DNA from 2 places in the Candidatus Clostridium eludens genome. Region 2 is predicted to be linked to the other one. Evidence: riboswitches for the same ligand, from Rfam matches in the RefSeq annotation. Region 2 holds a riboswitch; the other holds the start of a gene.
What was found. A riboswitch is a leader RNA that binds a small molecule or an ion and turns the genes downstream of it on or off. The one in region 2 is predicted to bind cyclic di-GMP.
Positions count from the first base shown of each region.

Region 1: another riboswitch for cyclic di-GMP. It lies ahead of ACJDU8_RS07675 (prepilin peptidase); the one in region 2 lies ahead of ACJDU8_RS01370 (hypothetical protein).

Region 1 covers NZ_JBJHZX010000009.1:33,624-37,393, forward strand. The annotation lists gene ACJDU8_RS07670 (sensor domain-containing protein) at 1-926, opposite strand, end outside; cyclic di-GMP riboswitch class II at 1,281-1,367, shown strand; gene ACJDU8_RS07675 (prepilin peptidase) at 1,422-2,174, shown strand; gene ACJDU8_RS07680 (prepilin-type N-terminal cleavage/methylation domain-containing protein) at 2,292-2,810, shown strand; gene ACJDU8_RS07685 (GspE/PulE family protein) at 2,891-3,770, shown strand, end outside.
Region 2 covers NZ_JBJHZX010000001.1:284,360-288,129, reverse strand. The annotation lists gene ACJDU8_RS01375 (glycyl-radical enzyme activating protein) at 1-811, shown strand, start outside; cyclic di-GMP riboswitch class I at 1,059-1,148, shown strand; gene ACJDU8_RS01370 (hypothetical protein) at 1,254-1,586, shown strand; gene ACJDU8_RS01365 (3-oxoacyl-[acyl-carrier-protein] synthase III C-terminal domain-containing protein) at 1,646-2,632, shown strand; gene ACJDU8_RS01360 (ABC transporter permease) at 2,729-3,770, opposite strand, start outside.

The DNA.
Region 1 (3,770 bases), on a different contig from region 2:
ATAACGAGTTTTCTGCAATATGAATGAAACAATTCTCGCTGAAAAAAAGTAACAGTGTTTTTACCATTGATTTTTGATTGAAATATGGCCAGATCTGCATATTTATACAATTCTGTTACATCATTACTGTCATTTGGAAATATAGTAATACCCATGCTTGCAGTTATATATATTTGTTTTTCTTTAACTTCAAAAGGTTCTTTAAGATAATTGATTATTTTAATACAAAGTTTTTTTAATTCTTTATAGGAAGTAAACTTATTGATGAGTATTATAAATTCATCGCCTCCCAGGCGGTATAGGGTTCCAGAATCTTTTATACACATGGTCACTAGCTGTGAGAAAATTACCAATAATAGATCTCCGTAGTCATGACCAAAAGTGTCGTTAATTAATTTAAAATCATCAATATCTATAAATATTAGTGCACCATTTTCATAATTGCTTAAGGCTGTTTTAAGGGTATTTTTAAATAAGATTCTATTAGGAAGTCCTGTTAAAGAATCATAATAGGCAGAATGATTAATATAGTCCTCCAGCCTTTTCTCTTCTGTAATATCACTTATTGAGCCGGATAATAAGAACATTTTATGGTCAGAATTTTTAGTAGCCGCACCTTTAACAAGTAATGATTTAATATGATTTTCCTTAGTTAAAATTCTAAATTCACTTCTATAGCTTACTGTATTGCCCTTAATAAAAAAAGTTAAATCATTTTTGGCGCTGAGCTTATCTTCTTCAACAACAGTTTTCTCCATAAAATCAAATAAGCTTTTAAAATATTCTACACTGTATCCTGTCATATGAACAAAATTTTCAGAAAAAAACATATGGTACTTTTTTAAATTCCATTCCCAAAGTACTATGTTGGCTCCATTTAAAGCCCTTGTATACATTTGTTCCCTGTTTTTATCATAAATCCTCATAGTAACCTCCTGGTTTATAAAATCTAAAGGTTAGTATATTAAATGTTAAGTTTAAATTAAATTTAGGATTAAAGTGTTAAAAATAATTTTTTAATTAGTTAATATAATAGAAATTGAGGTTGTTTTCAAGTAATTAATGTAAGTTATTTTATAGAAATTAATTGAAGTTTACCTGTAGAAATTTGAGTAGATTTAAATAAATATTATAAAAATACTGTATAATAAAATGTCATATTTTGCAACCATAATTTTAGATTTCCAGGTATATTTTGAATTAAATATTTTGAATAATTTGTAAACAATTTATTAACTAAAACTTGTTGAAATTAAGAAAATTTTATGGTAGGATTAAACAAATGATAGGGAAGCGATGAAATACACACTTTAATCTGGGCATCCTTGTGTGTGTTGGAGTTAGTGATGCAACCGGCCCTGTATTCATAAATAATTTTTATGAATACAGGGTTTTGTTTTTTAAAAAATGGAGAGTAAATTATGGTTATTTATTATGGTGTTGTTATTTTTATTTTGGGAACTATAATGGGAAGTTTTTTGAATGTGTGCATATACAGAATACCAAAAGGTGAATCTGTTGTTTATCCACCCTCCCATTGTACAAATTGCAATAAGGAAATTAAAGCTTATGATTTAATTCCTGTAATAAGTTACATAATTTTAAGGGGAAAATGTAGACATTGTGAAAAAAAAATATCCTTAAGGTATCCTATGTTGGAATTTATAACAGGTTTGTTGTATTTGCTTACTTATATTAAGTTTGGAATAGGGGTAAATCTTATAAAATATATAGTATTTATAAGTATTATGATTGTGGTGGGAATGATAGATTTTGATACTACAGATGTCTATTTTAAGACTACAGGAACAGGTATTATTGCAGGCATAATATTTTTAGGAATATATCTTTACATGGGACTGCCTATAAAAACCTATATTTATGGAGGTATGTTAGGAGGAGGACTTTTAACATTAATTATCCTTATAACAAAAGGAGGTATGGGCTGGGGAGATGCAGAGATTTCACTGGTATGTGGTTTGTTTTTAGGACTTAAGTATACAGTATTGATGATATTTTTAGCCCTTGTTATAGGAGCGGTGGTAGGGGTAGCACTTATTTTGTCAGGGAAGAAGTCAAAAAAAGATTATATTCCCTTTGGTCCATTTATTGTTATAGCTTCTGTGGTTACAGTGTTTTTTGGACAAAGTATTTTAAATTGGTACTTATTTTAGATATTAAAAGATGTTTTATTAGGAGGTGATGGAAAAATACATAATTAACAACTTGCCATGCTTGAATCTACACAGAAAATCTGCTGTTTAATTTTAATGAAGAAAGGATGGAGTTTTATGGAAATGATAAAAAAGAAAAAAGGTTTCACGCTTATTGAACTTATGATAGTTCTTGCTATTATTGCTATACTGGCTGTGGTATTGATACCTAAATCACAAATATTTAAGAACAATTCTAAAAATGCAGGGGTAATTACCAATGTAAATACCGTAAGAGCATATTTGGAAACGAAAGTTACTAATACTAGCGGAATAAATGCTTATTTAACTACTGCAGATTTAACATCGGCATTTGCTGGTGCTTTTAACACAGGTAGTAGTTCAACTGACAAATTGATTAATCCATTTACTAATATAAGTGGAGCTGGTATAGGTTATGCATATGAAATTATATCTGCACCTACTACTGATTCGTCTATTAGTAGTGCTACTACTGAAGCAAATGTGAAAGCTGACGCAGGATCGTCGTTTACTGGCAAAAAGGGTGAAGTTATTGTGGTTGTGTATAGTAATGGTTATGGGGTAGTAGGAATAGACAGTGGTGAAAGTGCAACACAAGCATTTATAGTCCAATAGGAAAAAGTATAAAGAACATGATTTTCCATGTTCTTTATATAATTGTGATACAGTTTTATTGAATAGAAAGGAGTAGATTCATGTCAAAAGTAAAAAAACGTTTGGGAGAAATCCTAGTAGATGCAGGAGTTATAACGGAAAAAATACTACAAAGAGCCCTTATTTTACAGAAAGACACAGGTGAAAAGCTTGGTGAAATACTTGTAAGTAAGGGCTTTATTACTAATGAGCAGATAGTACATGCCATAAAACAGCAGCTGGGAATACCTTTAATAAATTTAGATAATATTAATGTAAGGCAGGATATTATAGATATTATACCAGTAAGTATTGCAAAGAAATATGAAGCTATTCCTATAGATATTATGAATGGTTTTTTACTCGTAGCTATGAGTGATCCTTTAAATTATTTTGCCATTGAAGATATAAAAATAGCAACAGGGTATAATGTTAAAACTGCCATAGCATTGAAAAGCAGTATACTTGATAATATTGAAAAATACTATGGAAAAAGCAAGGCACAGGAAGCAGCACAAAACTACAAAAAGAACTTTTCAGGCAGAAAGATGGAAACAGAAGAGGAAATAATAGATGAAGCTTCTGCACCAATTATAAAATTTTTAAATACCATAATCGAAAATGCCACTTTATACAATGCTTCGGATATCCATATAGAACCGGATGAAAAGGAAATGAGAGTGAGATTTAGGGTAGATGGTGGTCTTCGAGAGATTATGAGAACGGATATAGACATGCTTTCTCCTGTAACCAGCAGAATAAAGATAATGGCTGGCCTTAATATAGCAGAAAACAGAATACCCCAGGATGGCAAAATTAATTTTAAAGTTAAGGAAAAGGATATAGCCATCAGAACTTCCACAGTTCCAACAGTTTTAGGGGAAAAAATTGTGATGAGATTACTAGATAGGAACAATTTTTCCATAGAACTTGAAAAAATTG
Region 2 (3,770 bases):
TCTTAGATGCCAATGGTGTTCCAATCCAGAAAGTTGTACAGATTCTAACAAGATTGCATACCATGAAAAGACCTGCATAGGATGTGGAAGGTGTGTTCAAGTATGTCCACATGGAGTAAGTATAAATTTAAACCAGATTGTTCAACGAAAAAAATGCAAATCTTGCGGACTTTGCACAGAGGTATGTCCAACTAATAGTAGAAAAAATTTGATTTATCACTATAATAGTGAACAGATATTAAAAGTAATAGAAAAACAAAGAGTATTTTATAGATATTCAAAGGGTGGAGTTACCTTTTCTGGAGGTGAAGCAACCCTGCAAATAGACATGTTGAGAGAACTTGTAAATAAACTCTATGATAAATCTGTAGATTTAGCTATTGAAACTTCTGGCTACTTTCAATTTGACAACGTGAAAGATATATTGGAAAAATTAAATTTAATATTTATAGATATAAAGCATATGGATAATGATAAACATAGATTCCATACAGGAGTTGGCAATGGAAGGATATTAGAGAATATATCAAGACTTAAAGAATTAAAAGTACCTGTGGTAGTTCGCATACCAGTAATTGATGGAGTAAATTCAAGTATAGAGAATATTAGAAAAACTGCTAAATTTGTTAAAGTTAATATAGATAAATCAAAGTTAGAGCTATTACCATATCACTTATTTGGAAATAGTAAATATGAAGTCCTTGGGTTAAAAAAGCCCTCCAAACAGTTTAAAACTCCATCGAAGGAAGACTTAAGAGAGTTATATAAAATAGTTAAAAATGAGGGTGTTGAGGTAGTAAGTTATAAGTAGGATTAAAGAAGTTATTTGGGTGTGCAGTAGTGCTTATCTCTCACAGTGAATAATATGGCAGTATTAGCTAATTACCCCATTGGAATAAAAAAATTTATAATATGCATACAGATAATATCTTGAGAAAATTGCTTGCCACTTCTAATATTTCTTTTTACAAATCTACAAAAAATGAAAAATTAAGGTAAACTTTATATATTATTCTTGAAAATTGTAAAATTTAGATGTAAAATTATGAATAAATATATATTGACAATGGCACACTTATCGAAAGGTAAGGTCGCAAAGCTATGGGTCTAAAGAAAATTTATTTTTCTATGATTGCCAGGTTGCCAAAATTATAATTATAAGAATTAATATATTATGTTTACATTTTGGTGCCTATAGCTATATAGGCACCTTTTAATTTTTAAATAAATGAAAGGATAGGTGTATTAAAGATATGAAAAAACATGAGATGGCTTTGAATAAGGCCAAAAAAGAGTTCAATGTAAAAATATGGGGTATGTATGAAGCAAGTGATGCTAAGAGTTTCATTGAGGAATTTAAAAAAATAGTATCAACTATACAAACTGCTGATTATATTTTGTGTTTTGATTCCCAAGAATTAAAAGTTTCTACTCGAGATATGGTGCCAATGCTGGAAAGTTGTTTTAAAATGTATAAAGATTTAAATTTTAAGAAAGTTATAATGAAAGCGGGAAATAATGCAACTTTAAAAATGCAGTTAACAAGAATAGGTAGAAATGTAGGGCTTAATGTTGAAGTAATTTAACAACTTACATATGAAGGTTTAGATTGAATTTTATCATTTATTATTCAAGGAGGCTAACAATGGGCGTAAAATTAAGTTGTATTGATATTTGTCATGGTTCTAAGGTTGTTTCAAATGATTTTTATTTAAAGCACTTTGAGAAGCAAGGCAAAAACGTAGAGCATTTGTTAATAGATATAATGGGTAGAGATAAAAGATTTATGTTTGATGATAATGAGACAACTCTATCTTTAGCGTTAAAAGTATCAAAATCTGCATTAGCTAAGGCCAACTTCACAGGTAATGATATAGACATAATAATATATTCTTCTATATTATCGGAATATATTTCACCATCTATGGCAATTTTGTTACATAAGGAGTTAAATGCGGGAAGAAATGTAATGTGTTTTGATATGAATGCTAATTGTGCTGGTATGACTGTTGCTTTAGAATGTGCCTCAAATTATTTGATGACATCAAATCGAGCAAAAAAAGCTCTAATTGTTGGTTGTGATGATTTGAATTCTTTACTTGATCCCAATAATGAACTTTGTTATGGTAATTATGGACATGCTGCTTGTGCAATAGTTTTGGAGAAGGTAAGTGAGGATTGCGGGGTATTGGATACAGAGTATTATATAAATACAGAAGAGAGTGAGAATGCTATGTGTCCAAGTTCAGGATTTTCCAGTTTCTTTAAATCACGAGATGTAGATGAATTTTATTTGAAGTGGATTCCATTTGATGGAGGGGCTTGCGTTTACCCTGCCGTGGACATTATAACCAGCATGTTAAACCAGAAAGGGTTAACCAAAGATAATGTTAGTATGTTTTGTTTTTCACAGTTTGCATTTGTAAATATAAAGACTATAAGAGAACTTATGGACATAGATGAAGACAAGAGTATTTATATAGGTGATAAGTATGGATATACTAGTACAAGCAGTCCTTTTATAGCATTATATGAAGCTATAGAACAAGGCAAAGTTAAAAGAGGAGATTATATAGTATTTTGGACTATTGGCACAGGATCTGAAAGTATAGTAATGCTTTATAAATATTAAGGCATTCAAAAATTTTGATCAAGCTATTCTAAGGCTCAGGTGGAGTTTGCTCATAAGGAATGTCTTTCTTCATCTGAACCTTAGAAAAATTTGATATTAGTCCAATGTTTTGCTGAATTTAACCATTGTTAAGCCTACAATAATAACAATTGATATACTTAAGGATAATATAGGACCTATAATATATGATACACCTACGCCTTTTACTATTATTGCTCTTAGAATTTGCAGAAAATAGGTTAGCGGCAAAGCACAGCTTATAAGATAGATTATTTTAGGCATGGCCTCTCTTGGGAACATAAATCCTGACAGAAGTACACTGGGGAGTAAAAGTGCTAGAGAAGCCTGCATTGCCTGCAGCTGGGTTTTGGCCACAGTGGAGATAAGCATACCTATAGCCAGGGAGCATATGAGAAATAAAGTTCCAAGTGTTATAAAAAGTGCCACACTTCCCTTTACCACTATACCAAATAATAAATTTCCAAGAATCAATACAGTTATCATATTGAGAAAGCCAATTATTGTGTAGGGTATCAATTTTCCCACTACAAGTTCAAAGGAACTAATGGGTGTCATAATAAGCTGCTCCATGGTTCCCTTCTCTCTTTCCCTTACCATTGCAAAAGAAGTTAATATAACAGTAATATTTTGAAGGATGAGTCCCATAACACCGGGTACATTAAACTTACTGCTTTCCAATGTAGGATTGTATAGTACAAGAGGCTTTATGCTTGTCCCTATGCTTGAGGACATATTACGTCCTGATTTTTTGACTTCCACCTCCTGCATTTTAGCTGAATAGTTATTTCCTATAAGCATGGAGTAAGACATGGCAGTTCTTGCTATAGTGGGGTCAGAACCATCCACTAGAACCTGAACTTTTGCCGTTTCATTCCTATCCAATGTTCTCGCATAGTCAGGTGGTATTACAATTCCTACTTTTACTTTTCCCATGTCAATATACTTCTCTACTTCATTAGGGGAATCAGCTGAGCCGTAAAGTTTAAAATAGTATGAGTTTATAAATGCATTTACAAGTTGTCTGCTTTCTACAGTTTTGCTGCCGTCGTACACCATCAGGTTCACGTCATTTACATCTGTATTTGCTGCAAATCCAAATAAAAGCAGCATCATTATG